DNA from 2 places in the Arthrobacter sp. 01L42 genome. Region 1 is predicted to be linked to the other one. Evidence: riboswitches for the same ligand, from Rfam matches in the RefSeq annotation. Region 1 holds a riboswitch; the other holds the start of a gene.

Region 1 (7,796 bases):
GTCACGACCTCGGAGCCAGTGAAAACGAGGCGGACCACGGCCTTGCCGAGCACGGGAAGGGTGTCACTTCCGGCCAGCGCGGCGAGGGCCAGATGGGCCGGGTTCAGGACCGTGCCGCGCTTGATCAGTACGTCCCCGGCGGCGGCTTCCTCCCCGGCCTTCCTGATGTGGTCGCCGTTGCGCGGGTCTCCCGGCTTCGCGGTGCCGCCCAGCTTCAGGACGGGCAGGCCGTCCTCGTCGACGTCGATGATGCCGCTTTCGCTGCGCAACACGGCCTTGGCCCCGGGCGGGATGAGGCCGCCGGTGGCAATCGGGCTGGCCTGATGTGGTGCCAGACGCTGGCCGGGTTCGGCCAGGATCCAGGGGCCGCTGCCGTTGACGGCCCAGCCGTCCATGGCAGAGGAAGCGTAATGGGGCATGTCCTGCCGGGCAACGACGTCCGCCGCGAGCGTCCGGCCGAGCGCCTGCCGCAGCGGAACAGGGGCGGCCGGGATGGGAACGGCGCACTCGAACGCGAGTTGCCGGGCCTCCTGCCACGTGTGGGCCAGGTGCCTGTGCGGCTCCGCGGCAGTGTCCTCGTCCGCGGCGTCCTGGTCCGCGGCGTCCTGGTCCGCGGCGTCCTGGTCCGCGGCGCCCTGGTCCCCTGCCTCCTCGTCCGCTGCATCCTGGTCCGCAGTGTCTTCGCCCGCTGCATCCTGGTGCGCCGCGATGTGAGGGCCACCAGGGCCGTCTACGGGAGCCTCTCCACCGCCAGTTCCGACGCCATTTCCGCCGGTATCGTTGACGCCATCTTCACCGCCATCTCTGCCGCCATCTCCACCTGCGGCGGTGGTGGGGCCGTTGCCGTCCGGGGCCGCAGCCGTCATGCCCCGGAAGTTTCGGCGGCTGCGTAGTCCTTGGCGAGCCGGCGGGCCACGGCCATCGCGGACTCCATGGACACGGAGTCCGTGGCCTGCCCGGAGCCTGAGGCCAGGCCGGCCGCAAAGCCGGCAATGAATGTGGTCAGCGGTGCCGCCGGGCGCACCACGGAATGGGCGGCCACGCCGGCCAGGGCGAGGACCTCATTCACGTCAATCTCAACGTCGTCCAGCTCCAGGGCCTGGAGCAGGGCACGGCACCAGTCTTCCAGTGTTTCGTCCTGGCTTTTCACCGTTTGCCTCCATGGTCGAGTTCAGCTGTGCAGAGCCGGGCCGGAGCCCGGACCGCCGTCGGGAATCCTGCCGGATACCCCCAGTGCGGACGCGTCATCCCAGGTGTCGACGTCATCCGTGGAACCCGGGGGAACGCGAACTTCCCGCACGTCCAGCCTAGCAAGAAGGGCGAACACCGACGCGTTTTCCAGCCGGTCCCGGGACGCGGCGTCCGCGACAGAACGATGTAGCACGGCCGTGCCATAAAAGCCCGCGAGCGGCTGTTTCCGGCCGTCGGCCGAGACGGCCATGACGCCGTCGGCCGCGTCCCTTTCCGGCGTGCCTGCACCGGACGCGGCCAGCGCCTCGGCCAGGGCATGGACCGCGCCTTCCGACCGGGGCATGTCACACGCCAGGACGAGGGTATAGGGCGCGGCTACTGCGTGCCGGCTCGCGTGATCGGCGGCCAGGGCGGCCAGCCCCGCCGCGATGGCTGCGGCCGGACCCGCGAAGGGCGGCTCTTCCCGGCAGGTCAGGACGCCGCCGGGCAGGCCCCCGGGGTCGGGGCCCACGACGACGGTGCGCCCCGCCGCGCCGGCGGCCCGCAGTGACCGCTCCAGGAGGGTGGCGCCGTCGTAGACCAGCCCGGATTTGGGCACGCCGCCGAGGCGTGAGGACCGCCCCCCGGCGAGAATGATGGCATCGAACTCCATCGTTTCAGCCTAGCGCGGCGACAGCGGCCACCGAACAAGCCGTCACGTGCGCCGGCAGCGCCTTCACCTGCTGATCAATCAGCAAGGGGGCAGATCAGGCAGCCGATTCAGGCAGCAGGAACGGATCCCAGGCCGGCGTCGGCTTCTCGAGTTCCTTGATCTGCCAGATGGCACCCTTTGGCGGGCCCGGAACAAAACCGATCTTCCAGCCCATCTCCGCCGGCGTATGGTCGCTCTTGGCGTTGTTGCACCGCAGGCACGCCGCCACCAGATTCTCCCAGGAGTCGGCCCCGCCCCGCGATTTGGGCTGGATGTGGTCGATGGTGTGGGCAGCCTTGCCGCAGTACGCGCAGCGGTGGGCATCCCGGCGCAGCACGCCGCGGCGGCTCACCGCAGTCATTGTGTTGTACCTGGGCCGGATGTAGCGGTTCAGCAGGATCACGGACGGGCGGCCCAAAATGTCCTGGGGGCCGACCACGGGGTCGTCCCCTTCGGCCACCACGCTGGCCTTTCCGGTCAGGACAAGGACGAGCGCCCGGCGGAAGGTGATGACCGCCAGCGGTTCATATCCAGCATTCAGAACGAGAGTGCGCATCCGCATACCTCTTCACGGCCGCACCCGCCAGCGGCACGAGGGCCGGCTGCCCTCTGCATGGTCGGGCTATGGATCGACAACACAAGAGTAAACACTCAAGTGCCGGATCACCGAATATTTTTTCACCGGTGCGGTCCCGGGCGCGGAAAGTTCACTGCACGGCAACGCAAAAGACCCCCGCCTGCAGGCGGGGGTCTTTCGGAATGCTGGGGTTCGTGCTTAGGCGCCGACGCGGATGAAGACCGGGCCGGAGCCGACGTTGACGCTGTACAGCGCGGTGGTGCCGCCGTTCCAGCCGCCGTGCACTGCCATGCCGTTGCCGACGTAGACCGCGATGTGAGCCATGCCCACGCCGCCGTTCTGGTAGTAAGCGAGGTCGCCCGGGCGTGCCTCGGCGGCGCTCACGGTGCGGCCCAGGGACAGGTAACCTGCCGGCCAGCCGTGGTAGTGGATGCCTGCCGCGGCCAGGGCGTTGGTGGCGAGGGCGGTGCAGTCCTGCGCCACGCCGATCTGTGCGTAGGCAGCGGCGGCGATGGTCGCGCCTGCGCCGCTTCCGATGCCAGCGGGGGCCTGGGCAGCGACGCCGCCGCTGACGCCAAGCTCGGTGCCGCCGGCGCGGGTGGCCGTGGCGTCCTGGACCTTGACAACGGGCTTGGGAGCCTCGACAACGGGAGCCGGCGTGGTGGTCACGGCGGGCTTCTCGTAGGAGATCGCGATGGTGGAAGCGGCCGAGATGGTGGCCGGAGCTGCGGACTGGACTTCCAGGGCCGAAGCGGAGGTGGATTCGCGCTGAACATTGGTTTCAGCAGCGTTGGCTGCGATTCCGCTGGTCAGGACCAGACCGGAAGCTGCGGCGATGACCGCGGCCTGACGGCCCACGCCGCCGGCGTTGTCGCCGACAGCCTTAGCAATAACAGCCAGCGAGTTGGTCTTGGTGACCTCGGCGCGGTGCCGTGCAACGTTTGCACGAGTAGTCATTAAGTTCTCTCTTTCGTGATCCTTGGACCGCGCGCTTTCGGGCACGGACTGAGGACGCTCCGGCATCTTGGGGGTACGCCGGATCGCCCCGAAATGGGTTACTTAGCGAAGGGTGTACTGCGAAGACGCGCCAAAAGCGGAAACTGCATGCTGTCCGGGCTCGCTAGAGATTGAGCCTGCGGAACGTGATCCAATCCGGGCGCCGGCAAGGGCGGCACGTGATGTGGATTCCAGCGGGCTCGACAGAGCCTCGCCGGTGCGCATGCGCGCAGAATTGTGGCGTGAAGACACGAAAGTAGCCTCTCCCAATGCCTACGAGGTGAGCTGTCGGATTCGGATGGGAGTCACCCGGCCGCGCTGCTTCCTGGGAAGCTTTACGACTTAACCCCAAGGCCTTCTTTCGAAGGCCAAAATTGGTTCCCCCGCCCCTGCCAGACGATGTAATGCGAACGGACCTTGAGCGGTGGCAGAGCTAGGCAATCCACTCAAGAGCGCCAACTTCGGAAAAGTTGGCGTGCTTCAAACCCTACAGCAGTCCGGATCCAATGTCACATTCAGATCACGGCGTGTCACAGGAAGTTGAGAGCAGCCCATCGGCTTTTTAGAGCCAACCGAGCGGATCAACGACATCGCCGTTGACCATCACTTCAAAGTGGAGGTGGCAGCCCGTGGAGGCGCCGGTGGTTCCGCTCATGGCGACGACGTCACCGCGGGAAACCTTCTGGCCGACCTTGACCGAGGCCGAGGACAGGTGGTTGTACGTGGTCTCCAGGCCGTTGCCGTGATCGATGACCACGCGGTTCCCCCCGCCGAAGGGATGCCAGCCGTTGAAGGTCACGGTGCCGCTGGCGGCCGCGTGGACCGCCGTGCCGCACTGGGCGGCGAAATCCTGGCCGCGGTGGAACTCCCCCGCGCCCCCGGTAATGGGGCTGACACGGTAGCCGAAGGGCGAGGCCGTGACCAGCTGGTCGAGCGGCGCACCCAGGGTGCCGGCCGATGCCGCGCGGGTGATGGTGCCCACAGACTGGGCGCTCAGCAGCTGCTTGAGTTTCCCGTCCGGATCGCCCTTCGTGGTGACGGCCGTGCGGTTGAAGTCGACTTTGGCGGCGGCGGCAGCGGTGACATCCGGCTGCACGGCAGCGGAGAGTGCGCCGGACCCGCCCGGATTCGAAGCCATCACCGGGCTCGTGACGGGGACCGTCACGGTCAGAACCAGACCAGTTGCGGCCAGGGCGATCCCGGCCTTCTGCCCGACCCCGCTGGCCGCGGCAAAGTCCGTGACCTGGCGGAACGGACTGCGACGGCGACGGCGTTCATCCCGGTGCACGTCCCGCGGGCGTTCGGCCGTGTGTGCGACGACGGGACGCGGCTCCGGAGCGGGACCGGTCGCGCGGCGACGGCCCCTGGAGGTCTGGGTGGTCAAGAACGGTTCCTCTCTGGATGGCCTGCGAAGTTAGCTGTCGGATTCGGGTCAGAGAGATCAAAGACCCGGTCCGCCGTTGCAAGCAGCCACGCACAGATGCATCCCCAGGGGATCCTTCGGTGGAAGCTGCTTGCCGCTGACGGACTTCACCCCAAGGCTGCCGAAGTAGCAGCCGAAAGTGGTTCCCCCGCCCCTGCCAGGAGGTAGTTCTGCGACTGATCCGCTGGCAGGGCTCGGCTTCGGATCAGGTAACGCTTTGGTATCGGTACTGGGCACTAACTATAGGCGATTAAGCCGCCCGGTAATAAATCCGTAACCGCAATTGTGGACAACTCATGGGTCGTCCCATGACCGGCGCGTAGTGGCTGGTCAGGCGACTGTTACAAAGACGTGCGCGGCAACCTCGGGCGGCAGTTCCAGGGCACCTTCGATATCGGGGACGCGGACCGAGATGTACTCCCCCACCCGCTCCAGCGAGACAAGCGCGCCAGGCCTGATTCCGCCCTCGTCGAGCTGGGCCAGAAGCTCCGGCTCCACCTGGATCGGCTCCGCGAGCCGGTTGACCGTAACCCGGGAAGTTACCCCGTAGCCGGCCATGGCCTCCAGCAGGTTCACAGGCCTGTCCACGGGGGCGCCATTGGGCACACCGCCAAGATCCGCAAGCCCCGGAATAGGGTTTCCGTAGGGCGAGACCGTCGGGTGGTTGAGCATCTCGAAGATTCTTCGCTCGACGCGTTCGCTCATGACATGTTCCCAGCGGCACGCTTCCTCGTGGACGTAGGCCCAGTCGAGCCCGATCACGTCCGCGAGGAGGCGTTCGGCCAGACGGTGCTTGCGCATGACACCGATTGCACGTTTCCGTCCGGTTTCCGTCAGTTCAAGGTGCCGGTCGCCGGAAACAACCACCAGCCCGTCGCGCTCCATCCGGCCGATCGTCTGGGACACAGTGGGGCCGGAGTGGCGGAGCCGTTCGGCGATGCGGGCGCGGAGGGCAACGATGTTTTCTTCTTCAAGTTCCAGAATGGTCCGAAGATACATCTCCGTGGTATCGATCAGATCCGTCATTCAGCTCAGCTCCTCGAGCGCAGTCCTAGCGTCATTCCCACCGTACCGCGTGCGGGCTGCATGCAGGATGCGCCCAGGCGGGAACCGCCGTACGTTCGCATGCCAGCCTAGCCTATTTTGAATTACTCCGGATAATCTTTCGATCGACCTGGAGCTATTGTCCCAGGCCCAGCCGGCCGGCCGTCCCCGGCGTCTCAATGACCGGACTATGACAGGCCTTTTTCCGTATCGCCGGGAGCTGTCAGGCAAAATAAAACAGGCAGAATGAAACAGGCAGAATGAAAAGGGGTGTCCGTGGTAGCCATCCCTGCCCGCCACCTCCCAGCCACGCTACGAACCAGCCGAAAATTGGAGCCACTGTGAGCGACACCAGCATCACGATCCCCGCCAACCTCCTGCCCAAGGACGGACGGTTCGGCGCCGGCCCGTCCAAAGTCCGGCCGGAACAGATGGACGCCCTGGCCGCGGCATCGTCGAAGCTGCTGGGGACCTCGCACCGCCAAGCACCCGTGAAGAACCTGGTCGGCTCGGTGCGCAGCGGCCTCAGCGAATTCTTCCGGGCACCGGAAGGCTATGAAGTCGTGCTGGGCGTCGGCGGATCTACCGCGTTCTGGGACATTTCCAGCTTCGGGCTCGTGGAGAACAAAGCGCAGCACCTGTCCTTCGGCGAGTTCGGCTCGAAGTTCGCCTCTGCCACCAACAAGGCGCCGTTCCTTGCCGAGTCCTCCATCATCAAGGCCGAACCCGGCACCCGCCCCACCGCCCGGGCGGAGGCCGGCGTCGACGTCTATGCGTGGCCGCAGAACGAGACCTCAACCGGCGTAGCCGCCCCCGTCCAGCGGGTGGCCGGCGCCGACGAGGGGTCGCTGGTGCTCGTGGACGCGACCTCGGCCGCGGGCGGGCTGGACGTGGACGTGGCGGAGTCGGACGTGTACTACTTCGCGCCGCAGAAGAACTTCGCGTCCGACGGCGGCCTGTGGCTGGGCCTGTTCTCCCCGGCCGCGCTGGAACGGGCGGCACGGATCAAGGCCGGCAACCGCTGGATTCCCGACTTCCTTGACCTCCAGACGGCGATCGACAATTCCCGGCTGAACCAGACCTACAACACCCCCGCACTGGCCACCCTGGTGACCCTGGACGCCCAGGTGCAGTGGCTCAACGCCAACGGCGGCCTGGACTTCGCCGCCGGCCGGACCACGGATTCTGCCGGCCGCATCTACCGCTGGGCCGAAGCGTCCGAATACGCCACGCCGTTCGTGGCCAAGGCCGAGGACCGCTCGAACGTGATCGCCACGATCGACTTCGATGACTCGATCGACGCCGCGGCCATCGCCAAGGTGCTCCGCGCCAACGGCGTCGTCGACACCGAGCCGTACCGCAAGCTAGGCCGCAACCAGCTGCGCATCGCCACCTTCGTGGCGATCGAGCCCGACGATGTCTCGGCACTGCTCGAGTGCATCGATTTCGTCGTGGCGGAACTGAAGAAGTAGCCCTGCGTCCGGCGTCGCCACGGCCCCTGAGAACCTAAGCCGTGACGGCGCCGTCGTCGTTTCAGGTCCGTCCGCCCTGCTGTGCCTCCGGCAGCGCGTCCCTGACGGCACCGGCCGCCCCGGTCCGGCTTTCGACGCGGAAGTACCGCAGCCCGTGGGCGCGGCAGTTGAAGTGGAGCCGCAGGTGCTTCGCGCGGATGATCCACACCAGCCCGATCAGGGCCGCCAGCAGGCCGGCGCCCGCCGCGACCGCCATGGACCAGCGGGGGCCGGCGGTGTTTGCCACCCAGCCGACGAGCGGCGCACCAAGGGGAGTTCCGCCCATGAAGATCGCCATGTAGAGGGCCATCACACGGCCCCGCATGACGGGCTCTGTCGTGGTCTGGACGTACCCGTTGGCGC
Region 2 (7,796 bases), on a different contig from region 1:
GACCGGTCCTATTTGTAGACCCGGACCCAGTCGACCTGCATCTGTGAAGTCTTGGTGGCCGATCCGTCAGGGAACCAGTCCAGCTGTAGCGTCTGGTGCATGCCCACGGAGGGAAGGTGCGCCGGATTCGTGTCGGAGAAAGTCTTGACGCCATCGATGTATCCAGTGATGCCGGCCGGAGTCCACTCTACGGCGTAGTTGTGCCACTGGGTGGTGTCGATCGACTTGGTCGCATAGGTCTGGAAGTTCGAGCCGCCGCAGGCGTAGTGGAGGAAGAACTGGATCTTGGCCGTGCTGGAGCTGCCCTCGGCGTAGTCGATCTCGGCGCAGTTGGGCGAGGTGGTGTTGGGCCACAGGAGCACAACGGGGTGGTACTCCGTGTCGCGGGCGTTGGTCTTCATACGCGTCTCCCACTTGCCGTACTTTTGGTTCGCAAACTTGGCAGACATGCCGCCCGTGGTGCCGGCTGAGTTGCCGGTGACCGTGGCCATGCCGTTGGCAACTGACCACGCCTGCGGGCTCCGCACACCCTTGCCGGCATGTCCGGCGCCACTGTAGAGACCCCATTTGGTGGAGTCGGGGGCACCAGCCTTGGAGAACTCGTCACCCGCGACAACCGCACCCCAGCCCCGTGCGGTCGCGGCCTGGGAACCGTCGCCGGTCGCGGCGACGGCGGCCTGGGCCGCGACGGGCGCCGTTACCGCCGTCGGCGCCGGAGTGGCTGCCGCTTGGGCCCCAGCTGCCGGAGCGGCCGGCGCGGCCGGTGCGGCGACGGGCGAGGCGGCCGGAGTTGCCACGTCCGTTCCGGGAGCTGCCGGAGCAGCGTCGGTGCCGCCGACAGGTTTGGGAGTCGAGGGCGCCGCCGGCTTTGAGGCTGCGGCCGCCGAGGCCGTGGCCTTCGCGGCAGGATGCGCGGCTTGGGTTGCCGCCGAGGGCGTGGAGGCCGCCGCGGAAGGCGCCGCCCCCGTGGCCGGGGAAACGGCTGCGGCGCCTGCCGTGGGAGCGGCGCTGCACCCGGTCAGGGACAGCGCGCCCAGGCTCAGGGCAATCGCTATTTTGTTGAGCTGTGGTGCCGTGAGGCGTGTCTTCGACTGTGCATCTTTGAAGGTTGATATCTTAAACAATTGACCCCTCCGGGCTTTCGTGGCTGGCACGCACAACCGACGCTGCCAGGGCGTCGGATAATGCGGGAAGTTTCATCCGGCCCCTGCCGCGAGGCATGGGCGAGCAGACGCCGAACGGCGCAACGGCGCCCTGGAAAAGGGCGGTCCGGGGCCCTGCATTCGGGCCGGGCCTCAAGGCCAGCCGCCAACGTTACCGGACCGTTACCTCAGCCCGCAAACCTCCCGGGAAGATCTCGGTGGCCTGCCGGGCACGGCCGACGGAGAACTTGCTGGGGTGGGGGATCGCAACCTCGTCGTCCGGCGTGGAGATCCTGCTGGTCACCTCACTCTCCGGGCGGAAAATCGTAGGAGGCCGGGATCGTCGCCGGCGCGGTGCCGTAGGACAGGACGATCTCGTCGTGCGCCTTGAACGGGAGGTCCCGGATCCCGGCGTCGAACTTCCGGCCGTTCACGTAAACGGTCCAGCCGTCCAGTGAACCCCCACCGGTGCCGGGGGCGCCGCTGCCACCGAGGACGCCCCACTCCGTCAGGAGCTGCCCGAGGGTGAAGACCTGGCCGGCGGTGGGGGACTCGATGTGGACCACGCCCGTGGTGTCGTGGGTGTGCAGGGCTGAGATGCCGTTGGCCCTGTGGTCAGCTCCGGTGGTGATGCCGATATTGGCCGGCACCGCGATGGGCTTGCCGTCCTTCAGCACGTCCAGATGTGCGTGATAGTGGTCCACGTTGCCCTCCGCCGTCAGCACCGTGAGGCCGGCTTGGGCGATCCGGCCGGGCGCCCCCGTGATGTCTAAAGCAAAATCAGGGGCCGGCGCCGCGGATGCCGCAGGTGATTCGGGCGACGGTGCGGTAGATGGCGCAGGGGCAGCGCACCCTGCCACCCCCAGCGTCATGGCGGAAAATACGATGGCGAGTGTCAGCTTGGTGTGCATGGTTGCGTAAACCGCTTTCGATCGGAGGCTTGCCAGTTCAGTCTAGGCAGATGGTCCGGGCCCACCGCCCAGGACACCTTGGCACCGCGTTTCCGCCGCGAGCCGCGAGGGGAAAGAATGGACAGGTGAGTGATGCCGGCGAATTCATCGACCTCTCGCTGCAGCGCGAAGCTTCCTGGCGCCGCGCTGAGCAGCTTCAGGCGCGGCTGGAAACGGAGCCGGCGGGCAGCGGCCTCCGGTTCTACGGCACGTCCGTGGGCGCAGTGCGCGGCACCGTCCGGGATGCCGGCCGCCGCTATCCCGGGCTGTCCCGCGATGACGTCACTGCGCTGAGTTCCGAACTGTGGGGCTCCGGGCTCGGAGGCTCCGGCCGGGGGGCCGCGCCGGTTTTCGAGCGCCGGCTGGCCGCCGTGGTCCTGCTGCAGGCCAACGTGAAGCTGCTGACCAACTCCGACCTCACCCGGCTGGAGGGCTTCATCCGGCAGGCGCGGGTGCGGGACCTTGTGGATCCGCTCGCCGTCGACGTCGTCGGGCCCCTGGTGGACGGACTCGATGTTCTGGCCAGGGTGCGGGCCGACAGCGTGCTGGACCGGTGGGTGCGCGAGCCCGATGCCTGGCTGCGCCGGGCCGCGCTTCTCTCTCCGTTGCTGGCGCTGCGCGCGGGCGCGGGGGACTGGGACAGGTTCCTCCGGCACGCCAACGAGGTGCTCGGCGAGCCGGGCGGGACGTTCGACGCCGACGGCACAGCTGTCCGGGATGCAGTCTCCCGGGTCCAGGCAGAGATGGCAAAGTGGAGGCCGGAGCTGCAATTCACGTCAATTGGAGAATGACCCTCCGAAATTTCGCCGCCGGCTCGGCTTTGGCCCAGGCATTTAGACATTCGGACTGTCAGGCCTTCGGACCCCCCGGATCGCCCTGCCCAACGGCGCTGCCGGAATTTCCGGACTTGCCGCCGGCATTTGCCGGGACCGCGAAAGTCCTCGCCGCCCGTGACCCGGCGACGGCGCCCGCGGCTATGGTGACCAGCGCTCCCACCAGCAGGGCCGCGGCCTCGCCCGGGAGCAGGACCTGAAGCTGCGTGCCGATGCTCGCCGCAGCCACCGGTACGCCAAGCTGGGCCGCCGACAACACCCCGAGCGACAGCGGGAGTCCCAGGAAAGCCAGGTCGGCGTGGGCCAGCAGGGCCCCGGCCCCCAGCAACAGGCCGAGGGCCATCATGTCCGGGTGCCCGGCCAGGTCCCTTAGCGTCAGCGATGCACCCAGCCACACGAAGAAGAGCGGACCCAGGAAGCCGTCGCTGAGCGCGAACAGTTGCCGGGCCAGCCGCCGCGGTTCGCCGACCGCAGCCATCACCAGGCCGAAAGAAAAGCCCGCCATCATCACAGACACATTGCTCCACGTCGCGACACCGGCCAGGGTGAAGAGCACGGCCAGCTGGATCCGTAGCTCCAGGGCAAACTTGCGGCTTTCCGAGAGCCGGTGCACGCGCCGACGGATTCCCTGGCGCTCCAGCCAGCGCAAGCCGACAAAGAGCACTACCGCGCACCCGGTCACCGCGAGGACACCCAGCGCCGCCTGGACTGCGTGGGGCGGATCCACCAGGAGCGGCAACGCCACAATGCAGGCTGTGTCGGCTATTGCCACCTGCGCTGTCATAGCGACGACATCTGGCCCGCCGAGGCGCAGGGAATCGACGATTGGAAGCACCAGGGCGGCCGACGAGGAGGCCAGCAGCACGACGTAGAGGGGAGCATGTCCAGTCCCGAACAGCAGTCCGATGCCGGTTCCGATCACCACCGCTGCCGCTGCGGCCACCATCGCCCGGCGGGAGCCTTTGCCGAGGGCGCCACGGATGTGCGGATCCCGCACGGGAACGTGGGTGCCTGCCACGAACATCATCAGCGCAAACCCGATATTGGCCAGCAGGGTGAACGTCGGGTCCGCGGGGTCCACCAGGGCCAGGCCTGAGCGCCCGATCGCGATGCCGGCCAGCAGCTCACCCAGCATGACAGGCAAGTGCCAGCGCGCCGGCAGGGCCAGCAGGGGGCCAGCCAAGGCGATGACGGCGATCAGCGCCAGCGACAGGAAGGTCACGGTTCGCGGCGGCCGGCCGGCGCCGGGCCTGACCGCCGTTCCACCACCGCATAGGCCTTGCCGTCCAGGAAAGCCCAGTCGTTGACAACCATGTACCCGAGCGCGTCCACCCGGTCATTAAGGATGTGCTCGTCGAAACCCCCGTCGCGCGGTTCCGCGTCCCATGTGCTCACGTGGACGTCCCCGCCGTCGAGGATCAGCAGCTCGGTGTTGACGTCGAAATCCTCTTGGGGCTGAGTGCTCAACTGGCAGATGGCGACACAATGGCTGTTCATTTTCGGGCCTCCGCTTCCGGTGGTGCTGATGGCATCATCCTATGTTCGGAAACGGCGCCGCCCTATGGGCAAATTGCGGCCCGGCATCACGGCGCCGTTACCTTAATGTGACTTTCGGGTGCGGTTCGCGCTACGGTTGATGAGTGCCTGTTGTCTCCGATACGGGCGCTCCCCAGCCGATTGCCTAACTCTGCCGCGGCCCGGGGGTAACTCGCATCAACGTCCGGCAGAGACGGGGAAACCACTTTTGATCTGCTGATATGCAGGTCTTGGGGTGAAGCCGCACAGTGCCCGCAACGACGGGCCCGGGAGTGCGGCCGGGTGCCTCCCATCCGAATCCGACAGCTCACCTCGCAGGCATTGGGAGAGGCTACATTTTTCATGACTTCAGTCAATACTTTTGCGCGCCATGCCGCCGTCCTCGCCGCCGCATCCGGCCTGGTCCTGACCAGCGGAATGGCCGCCAACGCCGCCACCGCCCCCGTGCAGCGTGACTCTGCTCCGGCGTCGAACGTCGACGTCACCGGACAGGTCAGTGCCCCCGTCAGCGCCGATTCAAGCGTCAAGATCAGCTTCGAGCGCCCCGCAGTGGATTCTGTTGCCGCGCCGGTCATCGAACAGCCCGTCGCACCGGCTCCGGCTCCCGCTGCAGCCCCGGCGGCAGCGCCCAAGGCTCCGGCCAAGCCGGTCATCCAGGTGCAGGCCGCTCCGGCAGCAGCTCCGGCAGCAGCGCCGGCCGCGGCGCCCGCGGGCGGACGCAACGCCATCATGCTCTCGGCCGCCTACAGCCAGGTGGGCATCACCCAGGACTGCACCGCCATGGTGGAAAAGGCCCTTGGCGCCGCGGGTAAGCCCGTTGGCGACATCGGTCCCCGCGCGTTCCTTGGCCTTGGAACCGTTGTGGCGACGCCGCAGCCCGGTGACATGGTGGTCCAGTCCGGCCACGTCGGCATCTACGCCGGCAACGGCCAGGTGGTCAGTGGCGGCATGAACGGCAAGAACCAGACCATGGTCCACCCGCTGTCCTGGCTCACCGCGACCGGCGGCGTGACGTTCGTCCGCGCCTAAGCCGCACGGCCCCGACCCGGGGCCAGACAGTCCGGAAAGACCGGCGCTCGAGTTCCCTTGGGGGCAACTCGACCGCCGGTCTTTCCTGTCTCCGCATTCGGGAGTCCGGGATCCCGATGGCAGATCTTTCCCCGGCGGATGGACCTCAGGGATTCCCGCTGCCCATGAGCGGAAGCGTCAACTTCATGACGGTTCCCTCGTCGCCCGTCGCGGCCACCTCGACGGTGCCCCCGGCCGCGACGGCAATCTCCCGGACCAGGGCCAGGCCGATGCCAAAGCTCCGCTGTCCCTGTGAGGTGCCGGTGCCGGCCGTCCGCACGAACCGGTCAAAGATCCGGGCCTGATCGACGCCGGTGATTCCGGTCCCGGAGTCCGCCACCGTGATCACGGCGCGCTTCTGCTCGATTGAGGTCGTGATGGACACGCGGCCGCCCGGAGGCGTGTGGGCCAGCGCGTTGTCCGCCAGGGCCAGCACGGCACGCCGCAGCGCATTCTTCTCGATCCGGGCCAGCGGCCGGGCAGCGGCGGAGAATTCCAGACGCACCTGGCGCTGCTCTGCCACCTGCTGGAGGCTGCCGGCGACGCTGGCGGCAGCGTCGGCGAGGTCGGCAGGGGGCGCGGAACGGTCCGGGGCCTCCGCGGTTGCCGCGAGGAGCAGTTCGTTGACAATCCCTGTCAGCGTCGCGGCGTCCTCCCGGATCCGGGCCAGGTCGTGGCTTTGCCTGGAGCCGGGCACAGTGTTGCGCTGGGCCAGCTGGATCCTGGTGTCCAGGATGGTCAATGGCGTGCGCAATTCGTGGCTGGCGTCCTGGACAAAACGCCGCTCCCTTGCCAGGGCATCACTGAGGGGACGAATCGCGCTGCGCGCACTGAGCCACCCGACGATTCCGGCCAGCAGGATTCCCGCCACCCCGGCGATGATCATGGCTTCGAGGACGTCCTTGGAATCCAGGTAGGTGTAGGCCGTCCCGGCCGCCGCCGAGCCCGGCACTTCAGGATGGGCCAGTTGGTTCGTGAGGTACAGCGCCGTGGCGGCGAGCAGCCCGAGAACCATGACCGCGCACGCAGCACTGATCCGCACCGCGACCTTGAGGGAAGCCTTGCGCAGGATGGAGTGGTCCGGATTTCCGCCGGCCGGCCGTCCGTCACTCATGGGCTTCACCGATCTGGTATCCGAGGCCGTGCACCGTGCGGATCACAGCTTTGGAGATCTTCCGGCGCAGGTGATGAACATAGGTATCGATCACGCCGGGCTGTTCCGAGGCGTGGAAGCACGCCGCGAGGAGCTCATCCCGGGTGAAGACGCGGTCCGGTTCCGCGGCCAGGGCAGCCAGCAGCTGGCCTTCCTTTGCGGTCAGTGACACCGTTTGCCCGTAGACGGAACGGACGGAGCGCTGCGTTGGATCCAGTTCCCAGTCCCCGATCGCCACCGGTGCCGGGGCCGGGGGAGTGAAAGTCCGCGTCAGTGCGCGCAGGCGTGCTGCCAGTTCGCCGGCGTCGAACGGCTTGGTCACGTAATCGTTGGCTCCGGCGTCCAGGCCCCTGACTTTTTCGTCGGCATCGCCCAGCGCGGTCAGGATCAGGATGGGCGTGGCAATGCCTTTCGACCGCAAAGCGGTAATGAGGGCGATGCCGTCCATGGCGGGCAGCCCGCGGTCCACCACCATGATGTCCCAGCTCCCGGTCAGCCCCTGGTGGAGGCCGTCGCGGCCGTTGGTGACCAACTGGACCCGGTAGTCCGGGTCCAGGAGCTCGGCGATGAGCGGTCCCAGGACGGCGTCGTCCTCGACGAGCAGCAGGGACGGAAGGTCAGCGGAGGTCATGTCAGCTATTCTTCCGCGGCCATTTCCTCAGTCCGCAGTCCGGCCCCGGGTTCTTCTGCCGTGTCGCCGGCGGCTTTGTCTGCGGTTGCGGCTGCGCCGCGGGAGTTCCGGCGGCGTTTGAGGAGCTGCACCACCCCCGGCACGACGGAGACGAGCACCATGGCCACGACGATGGCGTCGATGTTCCTGGCGATGATGTCAAAGTGCCCCAGCCAGGTGCCAAGCATCGTCACGGAGGCTGCCCACGCGACGGCGCCGGTGATATTCCACAGGGTGAAGGATTTGTAGTCATAGCGCGCGGTCCCGGCGGTCAGCGGAGCAAACGTCCGGACCATGGGGACGAAGCGGGCCAGCACGACGGCGGCCCCGCCGTGGCGGCGGAAGAAGTCCTCCGTGGTGGTCAGGTGCGCTGTCTTCAGGATCCGGGCGTCGTCCTTGAACCATCGCCGGCCAAATTTCCGTCCGAGCATGTAACCGACCTGG

The links. A riboswitch is a leader RNA that binds a small molecule or an ion and turns the genes downstream of it on or off. The one in region 1 is predicted to bind cyclic di-AMP.
Region 2: it holds a riboswitch for cyclic di-AMP, as region 1 does, so the genes downstream of both, AC1DN2_RS08965 (hypothetical protein) here and AC1DN2_RS17010 (M23 family metallopeptidase) in region 1, are expected to answer to the same signal.

Annotation. Positions count from the first base shown of each region.
Region 1 is NZ_JBFTSL010000020.1:20,870-28,665, reverse strand. It holds gene AC1DN2_RS17035 (molybdopterin molybdotransferase MoeA) at 1-866, opposite strand, end outside; gene AC1DN2_RS17030 (DUF6457 domain-containing protein) at 863-1,150, opposite strand; gene mobA (molybdenum cofactor guanylyltransferase) at 1,172-1,843, opposite strand; gene AC1DN2_RS17020 (HNH endonuclease) at 1,938-2,438, opposite strand; gene AC1DN2_RS17015 (NlpC/P60 family protein) at 2,658-3,416, opposite strand; cyclic di-AMP (ydaO/yuaA leader) riboswitch at 3,712-3,881, opposite strand; gene AC1DN2_RS17010 (M23 family metallopeptidase) at 4,018-4,839, opposite strand; cyclic di-AMP (ydaO/yuaA leader) riboswitch at 4,844-5,058, opposite strand; gene AC1DN2_RS17005 (iron-dependent transcriptional repressor DtxR) at 5,209-5,904, opposite strand; gene serC (phosphoserine transaminase) at 6,264-7,394, shown strand; gene AC1DN2_RS16995 (MFS transporter) at 7,456-7,796, opposite strand, start outside.
Region 2 is NZ_JBFTSL010000008.1:46,447-54,242, reverse strand. It holds gene AC1DN2_RS08995 (glycoside hydrolase family 16 protein) at 9-1,124, opposite strand; gene AC1DN2_RS08990 (hypothetical protein) at 1,315-1,446, opposite strand; gene AC1DN2_RS08985 (hypothetical protein) at 1,448-2,053, opposite strand; gene AC1DN2_RS08980 (DNA alkylation repair protein) at 2,179-2,883, shown strand; gene AC1DN2_RS08975 (cation:proton antiporter) at 2,942-4,147, opposite strand; gene AC1DN2_RS08970 (hypothetical protein) at 4,144-4,392, opposite strand; cyclic di-AMP (ydaO/yuaA leader) riboswitch at 4,594-4,796, shown strand; gene AC1DN2_RS08965 (hypothetical protein) at 4,804-5,490, shown strand; gene AC1DN2_RS08960 (sensor histidine kinase) at 5,636-6,643, opposite strand; gene AC1DN2_RS08955 (response regulator transcription factor) at 6,636-7,313, opposite strand; gene AC1DN2_RS08950 (DedA family protein) at 7,319-7,796, opposite strand, start outside.